2 regions of the Pelotomaculum sp. FP genome follow, and region 2 is predicted to be linked to the other one. Evidence: riboswitches for the same ligand, from Rfam matches in the RefSeq annotation. Region 2 holds a riboswitch; the other holds the start of a gene.
What was found. A riboswitch is a leader RNA that binds a small molecule or an ion and turns the genes downstream of it on or off. The one in region 2 is predicted to bind molybdenum cofactor.
Positions count from the first base shown of each region.

Region 1: linked by a shared signal. The riboswitch ahead of Psfp_RS17950 (ABC transporter permease) and the one ahead of fdhF (formate dehydrogenase subunit alpha) in region 2 are both predicted to bind molybdenum cofactor.

Region 1 is NZ_QFGB01000062.1:19,439-25,437, reverse strand. It holds gene Psfp_RS17960 (hypothetical protein) at 1-7, opposite strand, end outside; gene Psfp_RS17955 (ABC transporter ATP-binding protein) at 351-1,427, opposite strand; gene Psfp_RS17950 (ABC transporter permease) at 1,424-2,119, opposite strand; molybdenum cofactor riboswitch at 2,227-2,347, opposite strand; gene Psfp_RS17945 (sodium-translocating pyrophosphatase) at 2,841-4,838, shown strand; gene Psfp_RS17940 (CoA protein activase) at 4,929-5,999, opposite strand, start outside.
Region 2 is NZ_QFGB01000018.1:50,359-62,368, forward strand. It holds gene Psfp_RS09275 (sigma-54-dependent Fis family transcriptional regulator) at 6-1,967, shown strand; gene fdhD (formate dehydrogenase accessory sulfurtransferase FdhD) at 2,650-3,441, opposite strand; gene mobB (molybdopterin-guanine dinucleotide biosynthesis protein B) at 3,640-4,182, opposite strand; gene Psfp_RS09290 (hypothetical protein) at 4,268-4,663, opposite strand; gene Psfp_RS09295 (molybdopterin molybdotransferase MoeA) at 4,753-5,961, opposite strand; gene Psfp_RS09300 (molybdopterin-binding protein) at 5,988-7,013, opposite strand; gene fdhF (formate dehydrogenase subunit alpha) at 7,025-9,703, opposite strand; molybdenum cofactor riboswitch at 9,899-10,018, opposite strand; molybdenum cofactor riboswitch at 10,104-10,221, opposite strand; gene Psfp_RS09310 (hypothetical protein) at 10,391-10,699, shown strand; gene Psfp_RS09315 (spore coat protein) at 10,719-11,063, shown strand; gene Psfp_RS09320 (hydrolase) at 11,325-11,795, shown strand; gene amrS (AmmeMemoRadiSam system radical SAM enzyme) at 11,850-12,010, opposite strand, start outside.

The sequences.
Region 1 (5,999 bases), on a different contig from region 2:
CTCTCATTGCGGTGACCTCCTTTAGCTTTTTGTATAAGACAATTATATGCTACAAGTAATAATTTGTAAAAAGTGAGCTATAGGGCGATATGCCATATTTTACATATAGGACCTGTCAAACCCGATGAATGCAACCAGGAAATACTGCTTACACCACACTTCACTTTTGATATGATGGGCTCTATCTATTATCGTCTTTATAAAAGAAAAATTCCTCTTATTAAGGAGGACTTGTCATATAATTCTATATTGGCTTAAGCATCTTAGGTACCCATATTGCTTTGTTCCCTTCCTATGTGTCGCCGCGCCAAAGGCCCTTGGAGCTAGCTTTGCCCATATTTATATTAATCTTACTGTTTAATCAGGTGTACTTTATCAGGACTGAACTGGACCGTAATTTCATTATCAGCTAGCACTTCTCCACCCATAACCTGTTCCGGGTTCACAAAGGCGATTACCGGAAAACCACAGTCAATTACAGCTTTATACAGGTAGTTGTGTGGTAAAAGCCCGGAAACTTTGCCGCCAAAACTATTATCCCCATGGCGGGAGACCCCTTTAAAAATTTTAATGTCTTCCGGTCGTAACAGAATTAGAACATTGGTTCCGACCGGGACAGCCGCTAAAGACTTAAGGCGATGAGGTCCGGCCTGCACCAACACTACCCCATCCTGAGTCCCTACCACCTTACCTGGAATCATGTTTTCAACCCCTACCAGAGAGGCCACGGTACGGCTAACCGGCCTGGTCATAATCTCCCTGGGAGAAGCTTTTTGGATGATCCTCCCCTGCTCCAGGACTGTCACGGTCTCAGCCAGTAGGGGCACCTCACTATAATCATGTGTCACAAACACGCTCGTTATGCGGGTATCCCGCAAGATGCGGGCGAGTTCGGCAGTCAAGGCAGCCCTGGTCGGAACATCCAGCGCCACAAAAGGCTCGTCCAGGAAAAGGACCTCCGGCTCTAAGACCAGCGCTCTGGCCAGGCTCACCCGCTGGGACTCGCCGCCGGACAAATAGCGCGCCTGGCGTTCGGCAAGGTGCGCGATTCCCAGGCGCCCCAGCCATTCACTTACCCTGGCCGGGATGGTATCCACTTTAAAACCCCTCAGCTTCAATCCGGAGGCCACGTTATGATAAACAGTGGTATCCAGAAGCAGCGGCTCCTGGAAGACCATGGCCATGCGGCGGCGGTAAGCAATAGGTTTTTTCCAATCCACCCTGTCCCCTTTAAAGAACAGCTCTCCTCCGGTAGGCCGTTGCAAAAGCATCAGCACCTGCATAAATGTACTCTTACCGGCCCCGTTTGGGCCAATCAGGGCTACCGCTTCTCCTTCCTCAAGAGAGAAGTATTCAATGTCAAGGATTTTTTTTCTCCCTTTGGTCAGGTTTAAATTTTTTACTTCTATAATATTATTATTGCTCATACAGGCCTCTTCTGTTGTTGGATGGTGAGAAATAAGGTGACACCGTAGGCAAGCGCCAGGAGGATTACGCTTATAGCTATGGCCACATCCAGGTTGCCCTTGGAGACTTCCAATACAGTCGCGGTAGTCAAGACCGAAGTTTCTCCCTTGATGTTGCCTCCGACCATCATGGAGGCTCCCACCTCGGAGATAACCCCTCCGAAACCGGCCATCACTGCCGCCAGGAGCCCCATCCTGGCTTCGCGCACCAGGAACAGGAGGGTCTGCCACCAGGTAGCCCCCAGGGCAATTATCTGCAGCCTTATTTTGGGATTTAACTGCTGGATGGCGGCGATGGTAAAGCCTATTACAATAGGTGAGGCAATAATGGCCTGGGCCAGTACCATAGCCGTTGGCGTATACATCAGGTGGAGGAAACCAAGCGGACCGTTCCGCCAGAGGAAAATACTCACCCATAATCCCACCACAACCGGCGGCAGACCCATCCCGAAATTAACCAGGCTGACCAAGAGCCTCCGCCCCGGGAAAACGGATAAAGCTAAAAATACACCTACAGGGAGCCCGATTATAACGCTGATCAGGGTAGCAAGACCTGAAACCTTAATAGTTAGCACTGTAACCTGCATGATTTCACGGTTTCCCTGCAAGAGCATTTCGCAGGCCTTAATTATCCCTTGCCAGATAATCTCCATATCAGTTACCACCTTTTCATGGTCTTTTTCGTAAATAGTTGTTAGGCTATTACACCCGACCAATAAAAAACGGCAGGTTATGCGAAAAGCATCATCTACCGTGTGTGGTAATCAGGTAGTGTTCTCCTTTCCGCAGTGGGAGGTGCGCAGGTTTCCCATACACACCCTTCCGGCCCATTAACCATAACTACCAAGTCCCAGGTAAGCAGGCTCGGAGAACTCATATACGGATCAAGTCTATTGAAAAATAAAAGGCTCTCTAGTATCTACAAAAGCGTAATCATTTTTCAACATAAAGCGACTCCTTCGCTTCTTTTATCATTTTATTTACTGGAATTTATAAAGTCAATAAATATCTAATAAAAATAGGGTTTGGCAAATTTAGTTTAAAAAGCTATAATAGTATAAGTTCAAGACATTACAAAAATTTGTATTGCCTGGTTTTTTTATTTTTCAAGACCTCTACCAGACTATTATAGATAATAAAATGGATTGTTTGGTAAAAAAAGGGGTATAATTTCAATTAATAGTTTTTTCTTCTTTCCATTACAGTATCCGGTTTATTTTTTGAAGGCCCCCTCTTCAGATGAAAAAATCTGTCTGGGAGGTAATGGCGGCAAATAAGGGCCATCATTTTGCGCAGGAGGTGGTAGCAGCATATTTTAAAGTCAGCTTGCCGCTCATTATATTTAAAATTAAGGTTTCTTAAGGTGGTGTTTGGATTTTGTTTAGTGGGCTATCTATTTATGCAGTGTATGCGTCATTGCTCGGTATTCTTTTCGCATTATATCTTGCTTCCTGGATTCTGAAACAACCGCAAGGCAATAAACGCATGATCGAGATTTCGGAGGCTATCCAGGAAGGCGCCATGGCTTACCTGACCCGTCAGTACAAAACCATCGCGGTGGTCGGCATTATCATCGCCGTCTTACTCTTTTTCGGTTTGGGCTGGATTACTACTTTGGGCTTCATCATCGGAGCTGTCTTCTCGGCTCTCTGCGGATACGTAGGCATGACCGTCTCGGTAAAGAGTAACCTCAGGGTTTGTGAAGCAGCTAAGAAAGGTCTGCCTGCCGCACTGGCTTTGGCCTTTAAAGGCGGCTCTGTAACCGGCCTCATGTGTGTCAGCCTGGGACTTTTGGGCGTGGCAGGCATGTATATTCTTTTTAGAGACCCGACCTACCTGATCGGGCTGGGCTTCGGGGGCAGTCTAATCAGCGTTTTCGCCCGTCTGGGCGGCGGTATTTACACTAAAAGCGCCGATGTCGGGGCGGACCTGGTCGGCAAAGTGGAAGCCGGTATTCCGGAAGACGACCCGCGCAACCCGGCTGTTATCGCCGACAACGTGGGTGACAACGTAGGTGACTGCGCGGGTATGGCTGCCGACCTTTTTGAAACCTATGCCATTACAGCCATCGGAGCCATGCTGCTGGGACAGATATTCTTCCCCGGCAACGAGCATTACGTGGTATACCCTCTGGTGCTTGGCGCTATTGCCATCATCGCCAGTATTATCGGCGTCTTCTTTGTTCGCATGAGCCAGGGCGGGGAAATCATGTCCGCACTGTACAAGGGCTTATTTGCCGCGGCAATTATCTCTCTTATCGGCTTTTACCCCGCCACAACCTATTTCTTCGGTACCCCGCAGTATTTCTATGCGGCAATTGTGGGCGTGGCAGTGACGCTAATCATCGTTTTCCTTACTGATTACTATACCTCAACACGGTACAAGCCCGTTAAGACGATCGCCAAGGCCTCGGAATCCGGCCATGCCACCAACATCATCAGCGGTTTAGCGGTTGGTATGGAGGCCAGCGTCTCACCGGCCATCGCCATCGTCGCCGGTATTGTGCTATCGTACCTTATTGGCGGCATCTACGGAGTCGGCATTGCTTCAATGGCCATGCTTTCCATGACAGGTATAGTCGTAGCTATTGACTCGTACGGCCCCATTACCGACAACGCCGGCGGCATTGCCGAGATGGCCGAACTGCCGCCTGAAATCCGCAATATTACCGACCCGCTCGACGCGGTGGGCAATACCACCAAAGCGGTAACCAAGGGTTATGCCATCGGCTCCGCCGGTCTTGCCGCCATTGTGTTGTTTTCCTCCTACACCCAGGAAATCACCAGGTTCAGGGGCGAGGCGCTCAGCTTCAATATCGAGGACCCCTGGGTTCTGGCAGGTCTTTTAATTGGCGGAGCGCTGCCCTTCCTCTTCTCCTCACTGGCCATGGGCGCCGTCGGCAGAGCCGCCAACGAGGTGGTCAATGAAGTACGCCGCCAGTTCAAGGAAATAAAAGGCATCATGGAAGGCAAAGCAAGGCCGGAATACGGCCGCTGCGTCGATATCGTCACCAAGCGGGCCATCAAGGAAATGATGTTGCCCGGCCTGATCCCGGTTGTAGTGCCCATTCTGGTCGGCTTTCTGTTGGGAGCAAAAGCGCTAGGCGGTATGCTGATGGGCGTAATTATCACCGGTCTCTTCCTGGCCGTGATGCTGACCGCCGGCGGCGGCGCCTGGGACAATGCCAAGAAATACATCGAAGACGGCAATTTCGGCGGCAAGGGTAGCTTTGCCCACGCTGCGGCAGTGACCGGGGATACTGTGGGTGACCCCGCCAAAGACACCGCCGGCCCGGCCATCAACCCGATGATTAAAGTGGTCAACATTGTCGCCCTTCTCATCGTAAGCTACGTGGCCATGATTGTACGTTAAAAAAAGTCTCACATATAAAAAACGGGGACTCCCGGTACGCACCGGCAAGGTCCCCGTTTTTTTATGATATACACAATCTCGCTGATAAACTTACCCCACGCTTCGCTCTCTGAAGGCAATTTCCCTTTTCTGTTCCAGCAAGTCGACAAAAGCTTCAAGCCGGGTTTGTATACCCGCTTCACCAGAGTGCTCATCCATGATCAGTGTCAGGGAAGGAATATTCAAGTCGCAACTGACATCAGGCAGTATGCTTTCAGCTACGATTTCGGGCATGCAGGTAAATGGAAACACCTGGATTAGTCCGTTATAACCGGCCTTTGCATAAAGGACCGCAGACCCTATTGTTTCCTGGCCATGCCCGCCGACGAAATGCCGCAGATATGGATGAGCCGATGCGCAAACCTCATTTCTCCGTCTTTCGCCTTTCAATAATCCTCCAAGGAGATGGTTGTTTACCCATTCACTTAAGTAAATAGAACGATCCACTTCAACCCCCAAAGTGCCCAGACTGCGCTCCAGGTGCTGGTTCGAAAAAGGCTCCAAAAGGGTGTAAATCTCCCCGACAAGGCCAATTTTTAAGACTGTTCTCTTATCGTCAACCACTACCTCCCTGAGCGCATCTCCGGCTTTTTCCACCGCGTAATTTAAACCATCCCAGGTGCAGGCGTCATCAATGAGGGCCAGTGCCTTCCGGTAAGCTGCGTCCGTTGCTCCAACCACTGTTTCACGAGGACGCAGTTGGAAAGAAGCCCTTTCAACGTCATCGACCGCCTTTGCTTTCCTGTAGCCAAAGCGAACCGCCTGGAAAATATCCCGCCAGGACTTCTTTCCTGCGATTCGTTTTATTTTTGCCAGTAATTCGGTAATATGGCGGTCAGGCGGTTCAAGCACAATAAAATCCATATCTCGACCGATATCCTTTAATATTGCATGTTCTATCTGGGCGTAATAGCCAAAGCGGCACGGTCCGCAGCCGCCGCCCATGATCACGGTATCGGCGCCCAGTTCACCAGCCTCTATAAAGTTGCCAAGGTTTAATTTCAAGGGCAGGCAGGCAAATTCAGGACCATGCTTCACCCCAAGACTCAAAGTTCTTTTACTGGAAGGCGGCGGTACCACAACATCCAAGCCCAGGCGCTGCAGCATCGCCTTTAAAGGAAT
Region 2 (12,010 bases):
ATCAAATGACCGGATCAAATCTTACCGTTACTTCCCCCGCCTGGCAGCAATTTGTCGAGAAAAGACAGGTTGATCCCGCATCAGTACCCGAAATTGTAATCGATTCATGGAGCAGGTGCGCCGGCTACAATATTGATCCCTATCGCCTCAACGATACTGATATTTTAAGCCAGCGCGCCTTGCGGGAAAGGCTGCGGGAAAATAAACAGCTGCTGGAAACCGCCGGCCCGGTCATTCAGAACCTATACGGGCTGCTTAAAGGATCAGGGTATACCGTTTTCCTCACCGACAATCAGGGTTATATCCTGGCCAGCGAGGGAGACCCGGACTTTACCGCCAAGGCGCAAAAGATCCTGCTCTCGGTGGGGGCCAACTGGCACGAGTCCGTACGCGGCACCAACGCTATCGGCACCACCCTGGCTACCCAACAACCGGTCAATATCAACAGCTGGCAGCATTACTGCCGGGAAAATCATTTCATAGTTTGTTCCGCCGCCCCTATTTGGGGATCGAACGGGGAACTGCTCGGGGTTCTGGACGTGACCGGCAATTACCAGCGTGCCCACCCGCACACCCTGGCCCTGGTTGTTTCCGCGGTTTCTCTCATTCAACACCGCCTGGCCTTGAGCGATTCCAACCGCAAACTTGTTATCGCCGACCTGTACACCGACACCATCATGGAGTCCTCCGGCGAGGGGTATGTGTGTGTGGACGGCAGTGATAAGATTACCAGGGTCAACCACCGTTTTGCCCAGACTTTCGGTTTACACCCGGAACAATGCGTAGGTCAGCCATTATCCTCGATTTTAAACGAGGACAGCTCCGCCTGGATGGAACTTTTAGACGGCCCCGGCCGCGTAGATAAATTGTTCAGGCAGGCATCCCTAAGGCATGGCTTCACCTACTCCATCCGCTCAATCTGGGGTAAAAAGCAGCGCTGGCTCGGCGCAGTGGCGTCAATCAAAAATGTTAAACAGCCCAGGCAGCAAACACCGGGGCTTACCAATACAACACATTATACCTTTGCCGACATTATCGGGCGCAGCCCGCGCCTGCAAAATACCAAACGCCTTGCCGAACTGGCCTCCCGCATTGATTCCACCGTTTTGCTGCAAGGAGAAACCGGTACCGGCAAAGAAATGTTTGCCCAGTCGATCCACCATACCAGCAACCGGAGAGAAGGGCCGTTCGTGGCCGTTAACTGTGGGGCGCTGCCGAAAACCCTGATTGAGAGCGAACTATTCGGCTATGAAGAAGGGGCCTTTACCGGAGCCAGGCGCGGCGGCCGGCAGGGTAAGTTCGAGCTGGCCAACGGCGGGACAATTTTTTTGGACGAAATAGGAGACATGCCCCTCGACATCCAGGCCAGTTTGCTCCGTGTCCTGGAAGAGCGCCAGGTCGTCCGCATCGGGGGACAACGCCCGGTTTCGGTTGACATCAGGGTAATCGCCGCCACCAACAAAAACCTGGCGGAGGAAGCGGCCAGCGGCAATTTCCGGCCTGACCTTTTCTACCGTTTGAACGTGCTCAGTATCGATATACCCAGCCTGCGCGACCGGGAAGACGACATCATGGAGTTGGCTGAGTACTTCATGAGAGTAATCAGCAACCGCCTTGGCAAGGTGGTTAATCAAATTGCCTACGGCGTTAAGGTTCTCTTCCAGAACTACAACTGGCCGGGTAACGTCCGGGAGTTGGAAAACATCATTGAACGCGCCATCAGTTTTTGTGAAGGAACAACCATCGCCCTTGAAGATATCCCTGAATACCTGAAGCAAAAACAACCTCTGCCGGGCAATAATCCCGACGTTTCGGATTTGAACCTGCGGCAGCTTGAGGAACAGGCCATCACCGAGGCTTTAAATAAATTTGACAATAACGTCTCGAAAGTTGCGCAAGCCCTTGGCATCGGCAGGAATACCCTGTACCGGAAAATGAAGGAATATGACATTAAGAGCGGAGGATAACCCCCGGCCCCCCACCCCAGAGGCTTTTTGAACGACTCTTCAAGAAACAAGTAATTCCGAAGATAAGCAAGTACGTTCGAAAAGGCTTAACTTGCGGGCTGGGGATTATCCGGAGCGAACGGAGCACCTGGATGCGTTCCTTAGCGCGTGCCTTGCATGCAGAAAAGCTCAAATAGCGCGTAGGTAACTGGTGGCAGTCTGCAGATGCGGTCGCTATGTGCTCTCGTTGCTGAAAAAGTAGAATTGCGCAGAGAGCGGAGGATAACCCCCGGCCCCCTACCCCAGAGACTTTTCGAACAACTCTTCAAGAAACAAGTAATTCTGAAGATAAGCAAGTACGTTCGAAAAGGCTTGACTTGCGGGACGGGGGTTTTCCGGAGCGAACGGAGCACCTGGGTGCGTTGCATAGCGCGTGCGTTGCTTGCAGAAAAGCTCAAATAGCGCGTAGGTAACTGGTGGCAGTCTGCAGATGCGGTCGGTATGTGCTACCGTTACTGAAAAAGTAGAATTGCGCAGAGAGCGGAGGATAACCCCCGTCCCCCTACCCCAGAGGCTTTTCGAACAACTCTTCAAGAAACAAGTAATTCGAAGATAAGCGAGGGATGCTTCCAAAAATAAGGCCCTGTCCGGGATTAATTCTTCCTGGACAGGGCTTTTTGGATAAAATGAGGTATCACCTGAATCACATCGACACTCTTTCCATATGGCTGTATACCGTAAGCCTTTCACCACGGGCGAAGCCCACCAGGGTGATGTTAAACTCATCAGCCAGTTCCACGGCCAGGAAGGTGGGCGCGGAACGCGACACCACGACCGGTATGCCGTTATGAGCCGCCTTGATCAGTATCTCTGAGGATATGCGCCCGCTTAAGAGCAGGCATTTGTCCGCCAGATTAAGCCTGTTTAAAAAAGCGTGTCCCATAACCTTGTCGACCGCGTTATGGCGGCCGATATCCTCGTGCATCACCAGCATGCCCTGGCTGTCGCCCAGCGCCGCGCTGTGCACGCCCCCTGTCTTGCGAAAGGTGGCTGACCCCTCCTCCAGCAAGCCGATTAGGCGCAACAGGTGGCCGGCTGCAAACACACAGGAAGACTGTACAGGTTTTAATTTGCGGGCGTCATTTATATAATATAACGCGGCCCTGCCTTTGCCGCAGCAGCTGGCAATCTGCCGGCGCAAAAAATTTTCCATTTGCGGGACCGGCTCGGTGGTTTCCACCCACAGAAGACCGTCCTGTTCGTTAAAGGTTATATCTTTAATGTCTGTGAGATCCTGCAGCAGCCCTTCGCTCAATAAAAACCCCACCGCCAGTTCCTTGTGGCCGCCGGGGGAACAGATCAAAGTAGCCAGCTCAGTATCGTTTACATAGACAGTAATGGGTATTTCCAGCACAACCGGAACACTGGCAGATTGCGTGTTCCCATGGTCGTAAGTTTTAACAGCGCGTTCCCTATAAAGCGGCGATTGAGTCACAGGTAAACACCGTTCCTTTCAAAATATGCCGGCAAAGAGATCCATACTGCCAGTATGCGGCAAAAAAGAATGAAAATCAAGAGGGTGAGCGCCCCCAGGATTATCATCACTATTCTGCAACCAGGGAAGCACCCCTTCCATCAATACACTATTAAGACATCAATATTGAAGTGCGGCGGCAAATACATGCTGCATTTCTCAGGGGTCTTGGCGCGCATGGATTCGCACCCACTTTTGTTTTACCGGGGTATTAGCCCGCAGGTTTTTTTTCATTTTCAGGATGACCCGCTCAAGCAAATCAGCTACCCCGGCGGCGTCGTCGAGACTGAAGTGCGGCGCAGCGGAGCCGGAGGATACATCACTGATCTCGGCCAGGAGGTCCTCCGGGTCAATTGCCGGACGCTCGGTTACTCCATGGCGAAAAATTGCAAGCTTCGGCCACCTGCCCTGTTTGTACCCTTCAATAAGAATGAGGTCCACCCCGTCAAGCATGGAGATAACTTTTTCCGGCGGGGGCTCAGTCTCAAACTCCCTGAACATGAAGACGCCATCCGGCGCGGCCAGGACCTCAACCGCGGCGCCGGCCGGGTTGGGCCGCCGGGTGTCTTTATGATGAGTATGTTTGATGACACCCAGACGATAGCCCCGCCGTTTCAGCTCAGTGATTAATTTTTCCAAAAAGGTGGTCTTACCCGAACCCGAGTAACCAGCCAGCCCGATCACAGGAATAGGCTTTTCCATACCCGCCTCCGTAAGGAAGCAGGGGGACGGTTCTTTTGCTTCCTTTTTCGAAAAAAAGGAAGCAAAAGAACCGTCCCCCTGCTTCCTAATATTTGCATATGTAACTCAATGCCTTTTTCTTTCTGCCGATTTCATACGCGTGATATAATAATTTTTTTAGATCATGCGACAGCTCATTATATTGCTTCCAATAGGACAATTTAGCTTCCTTAATTATTCTGCTCTGCGACATGTTTAATTTACTGATAGATATGCCGAGGATTTCAAAAGCTTTTTCAGTACTTGTGATCTTTGCATTAAGATAGCTTTCGTATATACGATAAAAAGCACAGAATAATAGTTGCTCTTCATAGCTTACCGGAGGATCCAGGGACGATAATTTCCAGAACAGCATACTGATGGCTTCTGAGTCCGTGCAACCTTTCAGCAGGGAATCAAGCGCAATACCTTCAATAATAGCGCGACGCTGTTGATTGACCATGGATATCACTTCCCATGATTGTCTTAAGGAAGCAGGGGGACGGTTCTTTTGCTTCCTTTTGGAAGCAAAAGAACCGTCCCCCTGCTTCCTTAAGAGTATAGTAGGATAATGGACACTTCTTGGTCTTTTTCCACTGGCGGGCTGCCCGCCGGGAGGTCAATTAAAGCGTTTGATTTAGTTAGCGCCTGGAGCATGCTTGACTTCTGGCCCGGCAATATGGTTACGCTCCACCCCTTGTCATCACACACCGCATACCCTTGCAGAAACCGGCGGGGACCTCCCTCTTTATGAAAAGAGTTGGTACATGTTGCAGATAAAACCTTCGGATATGGCGGCAGCTCCTGCAGGGCACGTAAGACAGGGCCGGCGAGCAGGTGGTAGCCGGCCGCGCAAGCTGCCGGGTTGCCGGAGAGCGCAATAATAATTTTGTTGTTGACTATGGCCGCTCCGCTGTGGCTGCCCGGTTTTATTTTTATTCCCCAGAAAAGCAAATAAGCTCCTATATTCTTCAGCATATAGGTAGCCTGGTCGTCATCCCCTGATGCGGCTCCCCCGGTAGTAATTACCAGGTCAGCTTGCTGCATCAGGTTTTCCAGGTGCTCCTTGAGGCATGCGGCGCTCTCGCCACCGCTCACCTCCACATTGGTCACTTGTCCCCCGTCCTCCAGCGCCAGCGCGGCTATAAGGGGACCGTTGCTGTCCCTGAGCTGGCCTGGTTCGGGTATATTGTGGTAAGACACGACGCCACCGCCCAGACTGAGCACCGCGACCTTGGGCCGCCGGAAAACCGTGACATTATTCTTCCCGAATGCCGCCAGCACGCTGGTGAGGCCGGGGCTGAGGCGAGTACCGCGCGATACCAGCAGGGAGCCGGCCTGGAAATCCTCTCCCGGCTCCCTGATGTTATCGCCCTGCAGGACTTCTTCCGTGAAAACAACCCGCTCTCCCGAAAGCCTCGCAATTTCATGCGGGACAACGGCTGTGGTACCGGCCGGCAAAGCGCATCCTGTCGCAACATATGCGGCCTGGCCTGAACTCAGAGGGGAGGTCGCTGTTTTGCCGGGACTCAGACGCTCTTTAACCACATAGCCCCCACCCCCACAGCTGTTAACGCCGGCGCACACCGCGTAGCCGTCCACCACCGCCTGCGGGCAGGGAGGCAAGCTTTGATCGGCATACAAGTCCCGGGCGGCGACACGCCCCAGGGCCTGCAGCAGGGGAACCGTCTCCCCCGGTAAAGGAGCTGTGAGGCTCAGTAAGATATCCTGAGCCTCTTCAAGTTTCACATTTCGCAGCACAAAAACTCCTCCCCGCGGCGCTGCCTTCAGGTAGCCTTGCCGAAAGAGCAGGCCGGGTATCTACAAGCCTCGCATTCCTCACACAGGCCGCCGTGTCCCAGCGCCACGATTTCGGGGCGGCTGATGCGTTCGCCGGCGAAAATGCGCGGCAGGATGAGATCAAAGATGGTAGAGTTGTTGAACATGACGCAGCCGGGCAGGCCGCATACCGGCACATGTCCCAGGTAAGCCAGCATAAACATGGCGCCGGGCAGCGACGGAGCCCCGTAGGTGACGACCTCGGCTCCGCTGGCCCTGATCCCGGCGGGAGTCACGTCGTCCGGATCTACCGACATCCCGCCGGTAACCATAACCAGCCCCGCTCCATCAGCTATCAACATGCGGATTTCCTTGGAAATCACATCCGGATCGTCCGGCACAATAATCTGACCGAGCAGCCTGGCGCCGAAAGGAGCGATCTTCTTCTTGATAACGCTGCAAAAGCCATCTTGAATGCGCCCTGAATAAACCTCGCTGCCCGTTGTGACAATCCCCACCCAAAGTGGTTGAAAGGGCTTTACAGATAAGAGCGGGCCGGGCTCGCTGCAGATTTTTTCGGCCTCCTCCAGGATCTGACGCCGGACTGCCAGCGGTATGACCCTGGTACCGGCAACGACCTGCTCTTTGCACACAACCCTGTTGTTGTGCAAAGTAGCCATGACAATATCCTCCAGGCTGTTGGCCCTATATAAACTGCTCGCCTGTACTTTTAAGAGACCCTCACGCGCCGCACGGATATTGACCCGGCCCTGATTTGGCTGATCCCAGTAGAGGCCCGGCCCGGCGGCATGCCGCGCCAGACTCAAGGCGGCCTCATCCTCGTGGACAAGGTCGTCCTCCGGCTCCCATACATAGATGTGTTTCTTGCCCAGATCCAGGAGTTTGGGGATATCCTCGGTCGTTACAACCTGGCCTTTTTGGTATGCGCGTCCCTTTTCGCAGCCGGGAACAATTTTTGTAATGTCATGACACAGGATCATGCCAACCGCTTCCGTCACCGGCACCTTCCGCATGCAATAACCTCCTAGATCTTCTCTATTCTTGCGGCAGCGACCTTATACTCACCGGTTTTCGTAATGGGGTCCAAACCGTGGCTGGTCAGAGCGTTCGCCGGGCTTGCCGTGTAGTGGAACGACATCCAGATCATTCCCGGCGGCACCCGGTCCGTAACTTTAATTTTCGTGGTAAGCTGCCCCCGGCGGGAAAATACCTTGACTTTATCGCCGGTTGTCACCTGCAGCCGCGCGGCGTCCTGCGGATGCAGTTCGGATTGCTCTTCCGACCACATGCTGTGAATGCCGGTTGAATAAGGAGTGGTCACGTTATAGTGCTGCAGGATCCGGCCGGTGGAGAGCAGGAAAGGATATTCTTCATCCGGCATTTCGGCGGGCGGAATATGATCGATGCCCTGGAAGATCCCCTTGCCGTGGCTGAACGTCGTACCGTGCAGGACAGGTGTGCCCGGATGCTCGAGCGACGGACAGGGCCACTGGATGCCGCGTTCTTCCAGCCGCTCATAAGTGATCCCGGCCATGGACGGCGAGAGGGATGCCATTTCCATCCATATTTCTTCCGGGCTGTTGTAACCCATGGGATAGCCCATCTTGGCGCTCAGGGCCATGATGGTCTGCCAGTTCGTCTGTCCCGGCACGGGTTTGATCGCCTTGCGGACCCTTTGCACCCGGCGTTCGGTGCTGGTAAAAGTCCCGTCGGTTTCGGCAAAACTTGCCGCCGGGAGGATGACATCGGCATATTCCGCCGTTTCAGTCAGGAAAAGCTCCTGGACCACCAGAAAGTCAAGCTTCTCCAGGGCGGCGCGGATTTCGTTGCTGTTGGGATCGGTCAGGACGGGGTTCTCACCAAGGATATACATGGCTTTGACTTTCCCTTCGTGGGCCTTCTCAAACATTTCCGGAATCATCAGGCCCACTTTGCCGGGCAGCTCCACGCCCCAGGCCTTTTCGAACTTGGCCCTGACAGCGGGGTCGATTACCTTTTGGTAGCCGGAGAAGACGTTCGGGAGCGCTCCCATGTCGCAGGCGCCCTGCACGTTGTTCTGGCCCCTGATCGGGTTTACCCCGGTGCCGGGCCGGCCCAGGTGTCCGGTCAACATGGCCAGGTTGGCCACACTCATCACGTTGTGGGTGCCGCAGATGTGCTCCGTAATCCCCAGCGTATAGAACAGCATCGCCCTATCCGTTGTAGCGTAAAGGCGCGCCACCGCGTACAGGTCTTCCACCGTTATGCCGGTAAGGCTGGAAACATACTCGGGCGGGTAGTTTTTGACGGTTTCCTTAAGCACTTCAAAGTTCTCGGTCCGATTGGCGATGAATTCCTTATCGTGCAGGTCCTCGTTAATAATGATATGCATGAGTCCGTTTAAAAAGGGAATGTCTGTACCCGGCTTAATGCGCAGCCAGTAGTCGGCTTCCTCCGCCAGGTCGATACGCCGCGGGTCAACCACGATCAGCTTCGCGCCTTTGCGCGCCGCCTGCCTCATTTTATACCCTATAATCGGGTGCGCTTCGGTAGTATTGGTCCCTATCAGCATCAATAACTGGGCATGGTTGGTAATATCATGAATAGAATTGGTCATGGCGCCACTGCCAAACGTTGTGGCCAAACCGGCCACGGTGGGGGCGTGTCAGGTACGGGCACAGTGGTCGACGTTGTTTGTGCCCATCACCGTCCTCGTAAATTTTTGCACCAGGTAGTTTTCCTCATTGGTACACCTGGCGGAACTTAAGGCCGCAAAAGAGTCCGGACCGTATTTCTCTTTGATGCCGGCAAGGCGGGTAGAAATCAGGTCCAGCGCCTCATCCCAGGAGGCGGGGACAAATTCGCCGTCTTTTTTCACCAGCGGCGTGGTGAGACGCTTTTCGTTTTTCACGAAATCCCAGCCAAACCTCCCCTTGACGCAGAGAGCCTTGCCGTTTACCACACTGCTGGGGTTGGAGCTTACGCCTATCACTTCACCGTCCTTTACGCAAAGGTCAAAGTTACAGCCGGTGCCGCAGAACGGACAGGTCGTTTTGACTCTTTGGAACTCCCAGCGGCGGCCTTTGCCGTGCATTTGTTTTTCGGTCAGCGCCCCGGTCGGACAGACGGAAACACACTGGCCGCAGAAAACACAGTCCGACTCCACCAGTTCATCTTCAAAAGCAGTGGTCGTTTTGGCATTGAAGCCCCTGTAGGCAAAATCCAGGGTGTTTTGACCGGTGACCTCGTCACAGGCCCGGACACACTTGCCGCACAAGATACACTTGTTCATATCACGAACGATAAAGGGATTGGTCGTTTCAAGCAGGTAAGCGTGCTTTTCTCCCTTGAAGGTGCTTTCCTTGACCCCATATTCATAGCAATAATCCGCCAGCTTGCATTCGCCGGCTTTTTCGCAGGTAAGGCAATCCAGCGGGTGGTTGGCAATCAGCAAATCGAGGATGGTCCGCCTTGCCTCCATCACATCAGGTGAATGCGTTTCCACCACCATGCCAGGGGCCACGGCTGCCGCACACGAGGCCACCAGACTGCGCGCTCCTTTCACTTCCACGACACACAACCGGCACGCCCCAACCGAACTCAAGCCATCCTCAAAACAAAGATGCGGGATGTCTATCCCCATTTGTTGGGCGGCTTTGAGGATCGTGGTACCTGCCGGAACTTCAACTTCATTTCCATTGATACTTAGCTTGACAAGCTCCAATATTACGCCTCCTCTCAGATTCCAACCTTCACAATTACAATTGCAACATCTACATATTTGCACCACTTACAACCAGGCGACCGTGTTGTTTTCGCTGAGCATCAGTTAAAATTTAGCATTAAATTATAGCACCACCCTCTCCCCAACATAATAAAAAGCTTTGTCCCCATCTGAAAAGGGCAAAGCTTTAGAGTGAAAATAAAGCTATGTTCTCCTTTTCGCAACGGAAGGCGCGCCAATTTCTCAGAGCGCCCTAACGGCCAATAACCATGGCTTTACAGCTGTAGGTTAGGTGGCTAGGAGACAATTTTAAAAGAAGCAGTCATGCGCGGCTCATGTGAGGCCGCTATAAACAAGAAAAAAGCCCTGTCCCATTTGTAAAAAGGACAAAGCTTTACGGCAAATAAAGCCATTTTCTCCTTTCCACAATGGGAGGCGCATCAGTTTCCCAATGCACCCTAACGGCCTGACAACCATACCTGCGGCTAAGGCTTACAGACTCGGAGATTAACTATGCAAATTTTCTACAGTTAATATTAGAATTCCTGCAAGATTCAATAAATTTATTTAAGTTAGTGGTTATTTTTTATTTTGTATAACCAACGCATGGTCTTCCTGCGCTGAATAAATTTACAAACACGGTAAACAATACTTAAAAAGTAGAAATGGAGTGATGAAAGAGTGCAGATGAACATGTATCAGCCATCCAACCAGTTTCAACAAAGTCAGTTTCAACAAAACCAGTTTCAGCAAAACCAGTTTCAGCAAGCGCAAGTAATGCCGGAACCCCCAAAAGTCATCTCAACCAAAGACAGCCTGTACCTGCAGGACGCCATGACCTGGGAATTGACCTCCATGAAGAAGTGCTTCCATTTTTCCAGAGAGGCCGTGGACCCCGAAATCAAGGCTGCTTTAGATCGAGTGGGGCAGCTCCATATGCACCACTATCTGAGGCTTTTGAACCATGTTAATCCGGCTAATACGGCAAATCGCTAAGAAAGGGTGAAGTGAATCCATGAACCAGCAAAATAAAATACAAAATCCCCAGGCCAATATGGCCCAGCCTAAAGGGCCGCAAATGAACGACCGCGACATGCTCAACGATACTCTGTCAAGCTTAAAATATCTGACTGACAACTTCAATGTTTTCAGCCGGGAAGCCAGCCACCATGCGCTGCACCAGGACGTTGTGAATATGCTTATTGAAACCCACGCCCATACCAGAGACATGTACAATCTTATGTTTCGCAAGGGCTGGTACTCGCTTGAAATAGAGCAGCCGCAAAAGTTGCAGCAGACTCACCAGCAGTTCGCAGGTTACCAGAACCAGTTCCCTTACGGCGGCATGGTGATGCAGTAAGGTCGGCTAAGACACCTGGCAGCCGCCAGGTGTCTTAGTATTTGGATTAAAACAGACCTTAATTAATTGATAAGTAATTGATAAGTTGGTTCCCTGCCAGATCATGCGCCGGCACAAGCGCTCTCAGGAATAAGCTGGAAACTGAATTTATATTATGGTATTTGCAGGAAAATCCTTTGCCGTAAACGAAATTTATAGATTTGACATGAGGGGTATCACGACCACAGGAGAGTATCTGAAGTATCGAAAGGAGGCTATTTTGTGGATAATGATAAATTTCAAGAACTGGTCTTACAACAACTGCAGGCTCTTACCGGAAGCGTTCAAGCCGTTGGAGAAGGACAAAAGGCATTAGAAAAACGACAAACAGCATTAGAAGAAAGACAAAGCTCACTGGAAAATGGACAAAGGTCACTGGAAGAAAGGCAAAGGTCGCTGGAAGAAAGACAAAGATATCTGGAAGATGGACAAAGGTCGCTGGAAGATGGACAAATAGCGTTAGCGGAAGGACAAAAGATATTAGCAGAAGGACAGCAGTCATTGCATGATCGCCTGGACCGGGTAGAACAAAGCCAAATACGATTAGAGCAGGGACAGCGTAAATTAAGACACGATGTAGGCGAGATCAAAAAAGAAGTGAGCTATATTTGGGGCGACATAAAAAAAATCGATGCCCGCTTAACTGCACATGACAAACTGCTGGCTACAAAGGAACCGGCAAGGATTAAGTAAAATAGTAAGTTTTCATGATACGTGGCGCCGCTTGCGGCATGGGCAACGAAGTTATTAAGTTATACCTTTAATCCGGATTTCCCTACCGCAGCGGCGGCACTTTTTGCCGTCCAAGCCTGCCACCTGAGTGCTGTAGCCACGCCTGGTGATCAGTTTCTCACCGCAGTCCGGGCATACCGTGTCGCTCGCGCCCAGGTTGGGAGCATTGCCGATGT